2 regions of the Undibacterium sp. TJN19 genome follow, and region 1 is predicted to be linked to the other one. Evidence: riboswitches for the same ligand, from Rfam matches in the RefSeq annotation. Region 1 holds a riboswitch; the other holds the start of a gene.
The links. A riboswitch is a leader RNA that binds a small molecule or an ion and turns the genes downstream of it on or off. The one in region 1 is predicted to bind cobalamin.
Positions count from the first base shown of each region.

Region 2: linked by a shared signal. The riboswitch ahead of ACO0LH_RS21305 (CoA-acylating methylmalonate-semialdehyde dehydrogenase) and the one ahead of ACO0LH_RS24530 (TonB-dependent receptor domain-containing protein) in region 1 are both predicted to bind cobalamin.

Region 1 is NZ_JBMPPL010000012.1:143,254-150,543, reverse strand. It holds gene ACO0LH_RS24530 (TonB-dependent receptor domain-containing protein) at 1-1,579, opposite strand, end outside; cobalamin riboswitch at 1,740-1,970, opposite strand; gene ACO0LH_RS24525 (PilZ domain-containing protein) at 2,084-2,572, opposite strand; gene ACO0LH_RS24520 (histidine phosphatase family protein) at 2,578-3,123, opposite strand; gene ACO0LH_RS24515 (adenosylcobinamide-GDP ribazoletransferase) at 3,126-3,893, opposite strand; gene cobT (nicotinate-nucleotide--dimethylbenzimidazole phosphoribosyltransferase) at 3,938-4,969, opposite strand; gene ACO0LH_RS24505 (diacylglycerol kinase) at 5,068-5,466, opposite strand; gene ACO0LH_RS24500 (IclR family transcriptional regulator) at 5,702-6,481, shown strand; gene ACO0LH_RS24495 (DUF4214 domain-containing protein) at 6,548-7,290, opposite strand, start outside.
Region 2 is NZ_JBMPPL010000009.1:65,003-72,292, forward strand. It holds gene ACO0LH_RS21290 (enoyl-CoA hydratase/isomerase family protein) at 1-936, opposite strand, end outside; gene ACO0LH_RS21295 (enoyl-CoA hydratase) at 933-1,733, opposite strand; gene ACO0LH_RS21300 (acyl-CoA dehydrogenase family protein) at 1,730-2,890, opposite strand; gene ACO0LH_RS21305 (CoA-acylating methylmalonate-semialdehyde dehydrogenase) at 2,901-4,412, opposite strand; cobalamin riboswitch at 4,716-4,936, opposite strand; gene ACO0LH_RS21310 (hypothetical protein) at 5,408-6,385, shown strand; gene metE (5-methyltetrahydropteroyltriglutamate--homocysteine S-methyltransferase) at 6,587-7,290, opposite strand, start outside.

The sequences.
Region 1 (7,290 bases):
TGTCATCTTTTGGGTCCTGGATATCAACGGAAGCACGTAATGTCAGGTCAGCAAAGCGGGTAGACGCACCCACGCTCAGGCCAGACAGGGTTGCCTTGTTGACGTTATAAGAACAGCCATAAGGGTGAGTTATCTGTTCAACAGGGCAAACATTGGTGCTGACCAGCAAATCGGTTGCCTTGTTCTGGTAATACACGGCACTGACCTGGCTATCGCCCTGCTCGAAATACACCCCGATCTCTGCATTTTTGGCTTTTTCAGGCTTGTTGCTGGCGATGCCAAAACCTGGGTAATACAATTCATTGAAACTCGGTGCACGGAAACTGCTGCCATAACTGGCGTTCACACGCAGGGCATCGGTCACACGATAACCGTAAGCGATGCTGCCAGTGGTGTTGGAACCATATTGCGAGCTACGGTCATTACGTATGCTGGCACTGGCCAGATGTGCATCTTGTTTGAATACATACGATGCGGCAAAAGAATTGGTTGTACGTTTCGTGCCATTGATACCCTTTGTCGCGATACCACCCGAAACGGAATCCACATTTTCATCACGCGTTTCTGCGATCAATTGCAATATGTCTTTACCGATACGGATGTTATTCTGAAAGTTCAGGCTATCCTGACGCGTATCAATCTGGCTCTGGCCATAGGATGCATCGGTATAACTCTTGTCAGTTGCTCTGGCGTATTGCAGTGACGCAGACCAGATATCCGTCAATTTGGCACGTCCGAAAACCGCAATGGTTTCCAGTGTTCCGATACTACGGTCATCTTGTGCCGTACCTGCATCAAACTGTGCATTATTGCGGCTATGCAAGACGCTGGTACCCAATTCATAACCCTTGCTGATTTCCCATACCAGACGGCCATTGATGCTATCCATCTTGTAACCGTCTTTATCCGGGTTATAAGTGAATGTGCCTGCGCCAGGCTTGGAAGCAGAAAACCCTGTGCTTTCTTCATGGCCAGCATTCAGGCTCAGGCTCAGATTGTCAGCAACGGAACCGGTGATACCTGCTTGCAATTTGCGTGTGCCATAACTGCCAACGCCAGCAGAAATAGTTGGCGATATGACGCCTGTACCCTTCCTGGTAAAGATTTGTATTACGCCACCCATGGCATCAGCACCATACAGGCTCGACAAGGGGCCATACACGATTTCAATATGATCGACCTGCGACAGGGGAATAGATGACCAGGTCGCACCACCGGTGGTGGAAGAACCTATACGCACGCCATCAATCAACACAACATTCTGTGCATTATTGCCGCCACGGATGAACACGGACGAAGTCGTGCCTGGGCCGCCGTTGCGTGCAATTTCTATACCGCGTTGCTTTTGCAGCAAATCCACAATGGAAGCTGCACCGGATTTGGCAATTTCTTCAGCAGTAATGACAACATTGTCAGCCAATACATCTTTGGCTGCTTGTTCCTGACGACCAGCGGTAATGACCACGCTGGAAGCAGAAGCAAGCGATGTCGTTGAAGCAGTTTGTGCCAATGCGGAATAGGAAGGGAATGCGGCAGCCAATGCCAGGCTGACGGCGAGCGGTTTGAATGCAGATGTCATGATTTTCAGAAAATTAGTACACGCAGCCGACGTCCCCGCAGGCTACATTGGACAAAGCAACAGAAAGTGATTATCGTCAATGCCGCGCTAAACCCGCGGTTTGATAAAGAAGATGGCGCCATATCGCTGCGCCCTGCTATCACGAAATTTCCCCGTCCGTATTACTTCACTTATTCTGGCCGGTATCCGGGCTGACAAATATCACCATCTGACCTTCCCATGCACACAGCACAGTGGTATTGGAAAATGGCTTGCTGTGAGCCGGGACAGATCATGGATCACAGCAATTTGTACACCGTTGCGGGGGCAGCACACGTTTGCTAAACATCGTGTTTCCCGTTTAACCGCGGTTATGAACATAACCGCGAGCACCAAAACCCCGCCATTCTATAGACAGATGGGGGTCAGGGCAAGTAAAGGGGAAACTGTTCAGTAATACCAGTCATAAGCTGACTTGTGGATTGTTTGATGAATTTCGTGATGAATTGCCTGATAGGCAAGCAATTAACTGATGGCGGCTATCTTGTTAATCCAGGCATCCACCAGTTCGGCATGCAGGCTTGACATTTCTGACAGCTGGACGCCAACACGGTAAACATCACCGCTTAGCACTGAATGCCTTATCGTGCCTTTACAGGCCACTTTGAAAATTTCATTCAGCTTATCAATTCTCGGGATTTCTATCATCATGGGATAAACCCGCATGGCCACGAGATTTTCTGAACAGTGCAATAACAATCCATCTGAGGAGATGTTGATCACCTTGGCCATCGCTAACCTGCCATCCGACAATTTAATGCCAGAGCGCCAGGTAACGTTGATACGTGGTGATCTCCTCAGTTCCATCATGTTTGATTGCGAATAAAAATTGATAAGTAAAGTTGATAAATAAAGTTGATAAATGCGGTATTTACAGGCCCGAAATCTTGGTTTTCTGCAAAAATCAGGACAAACCACAGGAACAATATAAAGCAATTTTCCACGAGCAAGCAAGAATATTACCTGAATACAATATATTTCACATATTCGCCAAACGCGAAATTCTGCTGCCGCTGACAAGTTTTTTCTGCAAGTTCTTGTGCCTGCATGCCATTTTCCCAAGCCAATATCATACGCATGCTGCCTGCATGACTGACTATCAATGCTTCAGGTATCTGCTGCAAGCGCAGGTCTTCCAGCCACAAAATTATCCTTTGCGCAAACTCGACCGCAGATTCGGCGCCACCTGGCCGGTAAGTCGCCTGTGCAAGCGCCCAGGCATCGATTTCTGCACGCGGAATATGATCCCACTCCTGCATTTCCCAGTTTCCAAAATTGAGCTCCTTCAAGCGTGCATCGAAAACCGGTACATCACTGAATTGCCGTGCAAGCTGCGCGCAACGTTGTAAAGGGCTGGAAAACACAGGTATGCCGACATTCAGTTGGGGTTGCACATCCATGGCCAGTTGCATGCAATCAGTCTCGGATACGGCAATATCAGATTGCCCATAGCATATGCCACTGCCGATCAGGGGCCGGGTATGTCTGAGCAAATGCAAAAGCATGATCAGACTGCCTGTGAGGCAAGCAAACCCATATAGATAGCCACTTCACTGACTTGCTGCACAGCGCCCAGGCAATCACCGGTATATCCGCCTATCTTGCGCTGGAACATCCTGGCCATCCACCAGCTCAAAGCTATCATGAGAACGAGTGCCATCAGCAGGTTAAATATAGCGATGGGAAAAAAATACAAGACCACGTTTATCGGCAATAACACGGTCAGAAAGGAGATCAGAAATTCTGCATGACTCATTTCCTGCGCCAGCGGTTTGGCCTTGCCTTCATGGCGGGCATAATCCATGCGCCAGATCAGGCAACAAGAGGCAAGCCTGGACAAGGGATGGGCAATCAGCAAGGCTGGCACTGTCATCTCGGCAGGTAAATTGATCAGCAGGCTCAGCTTCAGTACCAGCAACAGGCATATGCCTATCGCACCATAGGCACCAACGCGTGAATCCCTCATGATGTCGAGTACGCGTTCAGGTGTCATGCCACCACCGAAGCCATCGCAGACATCGGCAAAACCATCTTCATGAAATGCACCAGTCAGCATGATGCCGGCTATTGCGGACAGGATGACTGCGACTGTTTGCGGCCACCATTGCAAAACCAGCAGATACACGGCAGAACACACCGCAGCCACCACCCAGCCTACCGCCGGAAAATAACGTGACGCCTGATGCAGCCACGCGGGATCAAACCCCACCCAGCGCGGTACGGGGATACGCGTAAAAAACTGCAAAGCAATAAAGAATAAACGTATTTGTTGCAAAACAGGCTTTCCGAAGCATTGAGCAACATTGAACAAGAATGATTTCAGTCGCTGCTCTTTTCGCTGACCTGGGCAGATGCAAATGTCGCCATCTGGTTCAGGAAATTGACTGCCGCCAATAACATGGGATAAACCAGTGCGGCACCAGTGCCCTCGCCCAGACGCAAATCCAGTTGCAAGACCGGTTTGACCTGCAATGCCTGCAACATCCTGGCATGACCGCTTTCATCAGACTGATGCGAAAATACACAGTAGTCCAGAATTGCCGGTTCTATTTTTGCCGCGACCAGCACGGCACTGGTGACAATGAAACCGTCAATCAGCAAGACCATGCGGCGCTCTGCGGCTGCCAGCATGGCACCCACCATGCTGGCGATTTCGAATCCACCAAAAGTTGCCAGCACTTCTTCCGGCTTGTGTATACCGGCATGCAAGGCCACAGCCTTTTCTATGACAGCCTGTTTATGGGATATGCCTTCTTTCGACAAACCTGTGCCGGCACCAACGCAATCAGCTACCGCTATGCCAGTCAGTTTATGCATGATAGCCGCAGCGGCTGTGGTATTACCGATGCCCATTTCACCAAAACCCAGCACATTGCCTGCCAAGCTGGCAACCAGATCGCGGCCATTTTGCATCGCGGCCTGGCATTGCTCAGACGTCATCGCTGGTTCTTGAGCAAAATTGCGTGTACCGTTGGCCACTTTCTTGTTCTGCAATTTTTCACGTGTGCCAAATTCATGATTCACACCAGCATCAACAATATGCAATGCGATGCCGTTCTGGCGGGCAAACACATTGATGGCGGCCCCATCTGCCAGAAAATTTTCCACCATCTGCCAGGTCACGTCTTGCGGGAACGCTGAAACACCTTCTGCCACTACACCGTGATCGCCTGCAAAGATAATGATTGCCGGAGCCTGCAAGACAGGCTTGGTGGTTTGCTGTATCAGGCCAATCTGCGCTGCCAATTGTTCCAGCCGGCCCAGACTGCCGAGAGGCTTGGTCTTATTATTAATGGCAGCAGCCAGTTCGGCTTCAAGGGAGAGATTGCTGGTGCTGAAGATTGTTGTCATGTGTTCAGGTCTGATATGGTTGACTTTGCTATGCAAAGAAAAACGGCCGGCAAAAAGCAGGCCTGCGCCAACTATATAAAGTCAGCTTGTTATGCGGATTAGTAATAAAACCTGTCCAGCAAAATCACCGTCCAGGTTGCGACCGCGATCAATAGTGTCAGCAAGACTGCGGCGCTGCCGAAATCCTTGGCATTTTTTGACAGTGTATGACGTTCGAGTGAAACCCGGTCAACCACGGCCTCTATCGCCGAATTGATCAACTCCACCACCAATATCAACATCAGTACAGCGATCATCATCAGCTTTTCAAAAGCTGATACAGGCAATATCAGGGCAATAACAGCGCCAATGACGACCAATACCAGTTCCTGGCGAAAAGCATGCTCATTTTTCCAGGCTGACCGAAAACCGTCTATGGAGTAGAAAAATGCCGAAAAAATACGACGCAGACCACTTTTACTTTTAAATTCGCTGACAGCTTGTTCTTTTTCAGACATCTTTGATTCCTTTAGCCTTAAATACACATGCAGGCAAACCAGCGCGCTTGCATTCTGGAGGCGGATTTTACAGGACAATAATGATCAGACAAGCAAATTTGCCTGCCGTAAGCTGATTTAATGTCGTACGGCCTCGTAAAAATGCACTACTGGCTTGCGGTATTTTGGTGACGAAGCAGTGACGGCAATTTCACATTATGGTATAACAAGGATATTGCAGCGCACCAACCACCATATGAAAAACGATTCCACTAATTCAGACAAGACGTCCATCCAGGTCATAGAGCGCATGGTGTCTTTGCTCGATGCGCTTTCGCGTTACCAGGACCCTGTCAGTCTGAAAGAGCTGGCGATTGTCACAGGCCTGCACCCTTCTACTGCCCATAGAATTTTGAACGACATGGTGATTACGCGCTTTGTCGACCGTGCAGACACCGGTTCTTACCGACTGGGCATGCGCTTGCTGGAGCTGGGCAACATCGTCAAAAGCCGCCTGAACGTGCGTGAAGCCGCGCTGGAATTCATGCGCGCCCTGCATCGCCAGACTAACCAGACCATCAACCTCTCAGTACGCCAGGGTGACGAAATTGTCTATATCGACCGGGCTTTTTCTGAACGCTCAGGCATGCAAGTGGTGCGTGCGATTGGTGGCAGGGCACCACTACACCTGACCTCTACGGGTAAACTATTTTTGTCGCTCGATGAGCCCAAGGCAATACGTGCCTACGCTACCCGTACCGGTCTGGCCGGACACAACAAGAATTCGATCACGGATCTCAATAAACTGGAAAAAGAACTGGCAGCCGTACGTGAAAATGGGTATGCCAGGGACAATGAAGAACTGGAACTGGGTGTACGCTGCATGGCCGCAGGCATTCATGATGACAGCGGCAAGATGATCGCCGGCTTGTCTATCTCAGCCCCGGCTGACCGCTTGCAGGAGGAATGGCTGAGTAATCTGACCGATACGGCCAGGCAAATTTCATTGACGCTGGGTTATATAGAATCCCGTTAAACATGCGGGTGTTAAAACCAGCGTCGCTCTTTTGCTACGATGCAGGCCTTTGTACCAAGGCCCTCATCAGCCGACATATTCAATAAAGTCAAAGCCATTCTGTATCACGCCAATGACTTTCAACTTGTTTTCCTGTCCTTCGGTAAAACTAGCCAACGCTCCGGCAAGGCTAATCTTATTGGTGCTTATCTCATTTTTCCAGTAGTCATAACCAGCCTGATCGGGGATGCGCCCCAAAATATTCTTGTACAAGGTCGTCAGAAAAGTATCGACCGAAGGGCTGGCGCCATACAAGGCCTGAAATTCTTTCGATTGCATGAACCCTGCTGCTACTGTCGTCAGACTGGACCCTTTGTCCATGTCCTTGATCCAGTAACCAAGCCCTGCCAGGTCTGGCGTGCGGCCAAAAGCGGCCTGGTAGATACGATATGCCTGTCCAGCGGTTCCATTGATGTCCAGTGCTACGGACAGGTCAGAAAATTTTAGCCGTTCCATGTTACTGAGCGTATCAGTGCCTTGTGAATTCGGCTTGGCCACAGTGAAACCGCTGTTATTTCCGGCTACTGTATAAGCCGCTCTCAGGCCAGCGTATTGTGCCGTATCAAGCCCCGCCCCACCGTCAATCACATCATCACCGCCACCTCCGTTGATGAGGTTATTGGCGGCGTTACCTGTCAGCTTGTCACTGAAAGCCGTACCGATAATATTTTCTATTGTTGCATCAAAGGCAATGGATAAATTATTGAGGGCAGCGTCGCCATTGGCAATGCGTCCGACAGAATTCAATGACCCCGGTGTCAGATTGATGG
Region 2 (7,290 bases), on a different contig from region 1:
CGACAAATACTTGCCTCTTGCCTGCAATGCATGCGCCAGCCATACTGAAGTCGGGCTGCCTTTTTGCAGACTGCTGACAGCTTTTTGCAGCCAGGGATATTCTTCCTGCTGCGCAGCATCGACTGCAAGTATTTGCGCTACGATGGTGGGCAAATCAGGCGCACTACACAATCGGTTGATGAGGTCAAAGTTGTTGCGCAAAGGGCCTGCTGTGTCACTGGATTCGGCTGCAAACGCAGACAAGACCTGGCTGAGTCGCTGATGGTTCTGGTCAGCGTGATTACTCCACTTAGTGCACTGCAAAGCCGTCAGTACATCCGCCTTGCTGGCTTGTGGCAAAACCTCATCGGCCAATTTTACAAACAAGGCATCGCTGGCATTGATACTGGCACCTGTCAGTGCCAGAAAAAGCCCCAGCTTGCCCGGCATGCGACTCAGGAACCACGTACCACCGACATCGGGGAACAGGCCTATGGCAATTTCCGGCATCGCCAGCCTGGATTTCTCTGTTACTACACGATGACTGGCGCCTGCCATCAAACCGATGCCGCCACCCATGACGATGCCATGTCCCCAGCATAAAATAGGTTTGGCGTACGTATGGACCAGGTAGTCGAGACGGTATTCCTGTGCAAAAAAATCCAGTGCGTAAGGATTCGCCAGTACATCACCAGCCCGCTCTGACGTATGGTGGCTGCGCATGCTGGCATACAAGTTCTGCAAATCGCCACCTGCACAAAATGCTTTTTCGCCTGCTGCCTGCAAAATAACGATGGCAATTGCCGGATCAGTTTTCCATGCCTGCAATTGCGCCGCCAGCAATTGCACCATGTTCATGGAAAGGGCATTCAGGGTTTTCTCAGTATTCAGGGTAGCGACACCCAATTGCCGGCCATCTGCGGTTGCCAGCGTGCTGAACAAGACTGGCGCTGTCATGCGTTGCTCCATACCGGCTGACGTTTTTCCAGGAAAGCGGCAACACCTTCTTTTTGGTCTGCGGTATCAAACAAACCCAGAAATGCCTCACGTTCTTGCGGCAATACAGCGGCCAAGGGTTGCTTGCGTGCGCCCTGTATCAACTGTTTGCATGCCTTGACACTGACAGGACTTTGCTTGCCAGCCTGTTTTGCCAGTGCCAGTGCACGATCAAGTGCCCCGCCAGTCGCCACCACCTCTTCCACCAGACCTATGCGTAGCGCTGTGGCGGCATCGATACGTTCACCGCACAAGATCAGGCGTTTGGCCCATCCTTCTCCCACCAGCCAGGCCAGGTTTTGCGTGCCGCCTGCACAAGGCAGCAGGCCGACTGTGGCTTCTGGCAAAGCCATTTGCGCCTGCGATTCTGCAATACGCAGATCACAGGCCAGGGCACATTCCAGTCCACCGCCCATTGCATAGCCATTGATGGCAGCAATCGATACGCCACGGAACTGGCTCAGGGTTTCAAATGCTTCGCCAAAGCGTCGTGCCATGTCCAGTGCCACTGCCTTGTCACCATCGGCAAATAATTTCAGATCGGCGCCGGCGGAAAAGAACTTTTGCCCCTCACCTGTGACGACCAGGCTGTAGATTGCCGGGTTGGCATTGAGGTCATGCACCAGTCGCGTCAGGGCCTGCAAACCCGCTGAGGTCCAGGTATTGGCGGGTGGGTTGGCAATCGTCAGCAAGGCCGTGTTGCCGATGACTTCACATTGCAGGTTGGTGTAGCCAGTGTATTGTGTGGCGTTACTCATAAAAACTCCTCATTCGTAGTTTGACTTAGCATGTGGCGAGCCACGATGACACGCATGATTTCATTGGTGCCTTCCAGTATCTGGTGGACCCTGACATCGCGTAAAAAACGCTCTAGTGGATATTCACGGATATAGCCATAGCCACCGTGGATTTGCAGTGCTTCATTGCAAACAGTAAAACCGGTATCGGTCGCCAGTCGCTTGGCCATGGCGCAATACACAGATGCATTCGGCGCCTTGCTGTCGAGTTTGCTGGCAGCCAGGCGCACCATCTGGCGTGCGGCCACCAGTTCGGTTTGCATATCTGCCAATTTGAATTGCAGTACCTGAAAATCGGCCAGTTTCTTTTGAAACTGCATGCGTTCATTCATATAGGTTTGCGCGCTATTGAGTGCTGATTGCGCAGCACCGATGGAACAGGTAGCGATATTGATACGCCCCCCATCAAGGCCACGCATGGCAATGCGAAAACCCTCTCCTTCTCTTCCCAGCAAATGGGAACGGGGTATGCATACCTGATCAAAATTGACCGTACGAGTGGGCTGGCTGTTCCAACCCATCTTGTCTTCTTTCTTGCCATAGCTGATGCCAGGCAGGTTTGCCGGTACCGCAAAAGCAGAAATACCATCCGCACCCTCACCACCTGTACGTGCCATCACTACCAGCATATCGGTCGCCCCGGCACCGGATATAAATGCCTTGCTGCCATTAAGTACATAGTTGTCTCCGTCCAGTCGGGCGCTGGTGCGCAGTGAAGCTGCGTCCGACCCTGAACCTGCTTCAGTCAGGCAATACGAAGCCAGTTTTTTACCGGTTGCCAGCAAGGGTACCCAGTCATTTTGCACCTGTGTTGCCCCCCAGTGGGCAATCATCCAGCTTGCCATGTTGTGTATGGTGATATAAGCCGTGGTTGATGGACAGGCACGTGCCAGCTCTTCAAACACAATTGCCGCATCCAGCCTTGTCAGCCCCAAACCACCCAGGTCTTCTGGCACGTACATGCCGCAAAAACCCAGCTCGCCGGCATGGGCGATGACATCCAGCGGAAACATGGATGTCGCATCCCAATGCGCAGCTTGTGCCGCCATTTCATGGGCGGCAAAATGTCGGGCAGATTGCTGGTAGGCTCGCTGGTCTTCAGTTAATTCGAAGTCCATGACGATTTCCTTACTTGAGCGAGATAGTCGTATTCACCTTGCCAGCTGTTACGCTGTCATCAAACCAGCGTGCCGTAATCGTCTTGGTCTGGGTATAAAACTGGATAACCTGTTTGCCGTAAGGCCCCAGGTCACCAAGTTTGGATGCGCGTGAGCCAGTAAAGGAAAACAGCGGGACAGGTACGGGGATAGGTACGTTGATGCCGATCTGTCCGACATCGATATCTTCTTCAAAAGTGCGTGCAGCAGCGCCAGACTGCGTGAACAGGGCCGTACCATTGCCGTTGGGGTTGGCATTGATGATGGCAATGGCTTCGGTCAGGCTATTGGCACTGACTAGACACAGTACCGGGCCAAAAATTTCTTCTTCATAGATGCGCATGCCTGGTTTGACACCACCAAATACGGTAGGGCCAACGAAATTACCGGATTCATAGCCCGGCACATGAGGCTGTCTGCCATCAAGCAATAATTCAGCCCCTTCGCTGACACCTTGCGCAATCAGGCGCTCTACCCTCTCCTTTGCCGTGCAGGAAATGACAGGGCCAATATCCGTATTGGCCTCTGCACCCGCATTGATTTTCAGGCTGCGCGCTTTGTCCAGCAATTCTGGCACCCATTCTTGCGCCGCACCGACCAATATCACCACCGACAAGGCCATGCACCGCTGCCCGGCTGCACCAAAAGCAGCGCCAGCGAGATTGTTCAAGGTTTGTTCTTTATTCGCATCAGGTAATACGATGGCATGATTTTTTGCACCCATCATGCACTGCGCCCGTTTGCCTGCCAGCGTAGCGCGTTGATACACATGCGTACCCACGCGGGTAGAGCCGACGAAAGACACGGCCTTGATATCGGGGTGATCGCAAATCGCATTCACCACATCTTCGCCGCCATGCACAACATTCAAGACGCCAGGTGGGATACCGGCCTGCAAGGCCAGCTCAACCAGACGCATGGTGACCATGGGGTCTTGCTCTGAGGGTTTCAGGATAAAGGTATTACCACAGGCAATCGCCATCGGGAACATCCACAGCGGTATCATCGCCGGAAAGTTGAAAGGCGTGATGCCGGCACAAACCCCTAAGGGCTGGTTCAGCGTATAAGTATCAACGCCGCTGGCGACATTATTGGCGATCTCACCCATTTGCAGGTTGCCGATATTGGCCGCATGCTCGACCACCTCAAGGCCGCGGAAGATATCGCCTTCTGCATCGGCCAGGGTCTTGCCCTGTTCGGCTGTCAGCAATGCAGCCAGCTCCGCCATGTTTTCACGTATCAGCTGCTGGTATTTCAAGAAGATGCGGGCGCGAGTACCGATGGCAGTTTTGCGCCAGGTCTTGAACGCTGTCTTGGCGCTTTCTACAGCAGCCTGCATTTCTGCATCGGTAGCAAATGGCACATGCGCCAACACCTGCTGCGTTGCCGGATTAATGACGTTACGCCATTGCGTGGCTTTGGATTCGACTAATTCACCGTTGATGATGAGCTTGACGGTAGGAACCTGGGAGAGAATTGTCATGATGTCTTGCCTGTACTTTCCTGATTGCGCACGGACACACGGCGGAAACTCGTCCGCAACATAAGCCGTACTGATGCCTGAAAACAGCATGCACATACAGTTCATATATGCATGCTGGCCATGGACGCGACCATGCAAACGCATAGTGCGCATCCGCCACGCACCTTCCGTACGTGACCAGACCCAAGGAAAAAAAGAGAAAGAATTGTCAGAAGCTGATGTGCGCCAAACCTGATAACCAGGCTAAGAAAACCAGTTATCCAGACACAATGCATCGCTTCAAACACAGCCTTCCGCAATGTTTTCCGTAAAGATCAACAGGCCGGTATCCGGGCTTGCAAGTCTTGTTACATCGCCTTCCCAGTCATGCATGACCAGTGGCGTCGATGATGTAACCGCACTCACTTACCGTTGCGGAGGCAGCAGGGGCTTGGTCGCTGGCTTCTGACTGGCCAGCGACGACCACTTTCCCGTTTAACGCTACTCAAGAAAATGAGCAGCGCACCTGTTATTTTTAGAATAGCACAGGAATTGACGTTAACGTAAACGTTAATTGGTGAAAAAAATTCAAGAGGTGCTTTAGCGCAGGATTAAGCATGGTTGAACTTGTCGGTCAATTACAAAAATAACAGCGTCATTCCAACCTGCTTTTAGCTGGAATAAAATCAATGAGGACTTACACAAAATTGACCCGGCAAGACATCAGCGACGCAGGCAGTGCTTTTTATTACGGCGAGAAGCAACGTAGCTGCGGTTTTGCGCAAGCCCTATCAGCTTTGACGCGCGACAGAGCGACTATCAAAGTCAAACCGTCAGTACAAGTCCACTTACACTTTGTTGCGCATTAATATAAAACACGCAATTAATTGATTGACATGGTTTTTACGGTCATGCACCATCATCCGGCTTAAAGCAGCAATTGTGCTCTGTCTTCATGCCTGGGCATGTGGATATGCGGCTTTGTTCATCCACTCTATTCAACTTCATTTGCTTACATGAAAAAATCAACTACCTCTGGCGCTGTTCGTTTATTGTCATCAAGTCTGGCATTGTCTTGTCTGGTAGCACCTGTGCTGGCGGCGGACTATAGTCCCTATCCCAAGGCCGGTATTTATGATGCCAGCGATAAAGGTTTTGAGCGTTTGCTGACGGTAAAACCTGACGGCAAATTCACACTGGAAGTTTCTGAGAAAGGCAAGGCGGGCAATTTACGCAGCGGGTCCGGGGAAGGTAAATTATCCGATGCGCCTGGCGGCTGGAACTTTAGCGAGGGACGTTGCACTATGACCTTGAAACGCGCTGCTGGTGGCATGCAATTGCATGTAGAGGCATGTGCAGGTTCCTGGGGCGATGTTCCCTTTGATGGTAAATATGCGTTCCAGGGTGAAGAAGTTGCTGCGGCTCCTGTCAAACCAGCATTAGTTGCTACACCAGCGCCCAAAGCAGCTGCGCCAGCTCCTGTCGCAAGCACTATGCCCGCCCCTGCTGCTGAGCCCGCTGGAGCGGCCACAACGCCCACCAGCACGATGTCACTGTCGCGCAAGGAATGGAAAGATAAATGGGGCCAGGTTACGGCCGAATTCATCACTGGCCACCTTGTGCAGGTATTGGCACAACGGTCCAGTGACACCCCGACAGGCCCAGGAATTGATCATTATTCAAATGCGGCAGTTATTGTCGATACCATTAACGACTATGAAAAGGCCACTGCTGCAGAGATGGCAAAACCGCCTTTGAAACAGTACGCACTTCCTTTGCCGGTTGTCACAGCCAAAGAAGGCGTGAAATTTGAAACTGAATGCAGTTATGGCAAATCTGCCATGGCCTTTGTAATCAGTGTCGACAGTTATGGAAAAGGGAATATTCTCACCCGCAAGCGGTTCAGCGCCTGGATGCTGGATAGCAAGCTGCAACTGACTGAAGTCAAGCCTGCCAGCAAGGTCAAATGCCCACAAACAAGCGCGTTCTATTGAAGGCACTTGCAAGCTATCATAAAAATTTGATCGGACACTGAAATGATGCTGCGTAGATTTGCCGGAAAATTTGCTCTCAATTTTCCAATCGCTCAACACCATCGTTCAGCGTCCATCTCTCATGGTGCAAGCTAAAAGGCACATTCTCACAATAAAGTGAAAATGTGCCTTACATCAATCATGCCAATTGAATAAACGCGATCAACAACAATCCTGATGCTCTTCATCCGCCGTTACAGTCGCCCGCAGCAATTTGGCGGCTTGCACCATGTTTTCCAGTGCTGCGATGGTTTCTGGCCAGTCGCGGGTTTTCAGGCCGCAGTCAGGGTTGACCCATAGTCTGGCGTCAGGCAGCACGCTACGGGCTTTTTGCAATAGTCTTTGCATTTCTGCGACACGTGGCACACGTGGCGAGTGAATGTCGTAGACGCCTGGACCGATATCGTTGGGATACGCAAATTCGCCAAAACCTTCCAGCAACTCCATATCCGAGCGTGAGGTTTCTATGGTGATCACATCGGCATCCATCGCAGCTATCCACGGTAGGATATCGTTGAATTCCGAATAGCACATATGGGTATGGATCTGGGTATCGTCTTTCACCCCTGCTGAGCACAGTTTGAAGGCGCGCACGGCCCAGTCCAGGTATGCCGCCCAGTCTTTGCGTTTTAGTGGCAAACCTTCGCGGAAAGCCGGCTCATCAATCTGTATCATGCCTATGCCTGCTTTTTCCAGGTCAGTGACTTCGTCACGCAAAGCCAGCGCGATTTGCAATGCCGTGGCTTCACGTGGCTGGTCATCACGCACAAAGGACCATTGCAGCATGGTGACAGGGCCGGTCAACATGCCTTTCATGGGCTTGCTGGTCAGGCTTTGTGCATATTCGCTCCAACTGGTCGTCATTG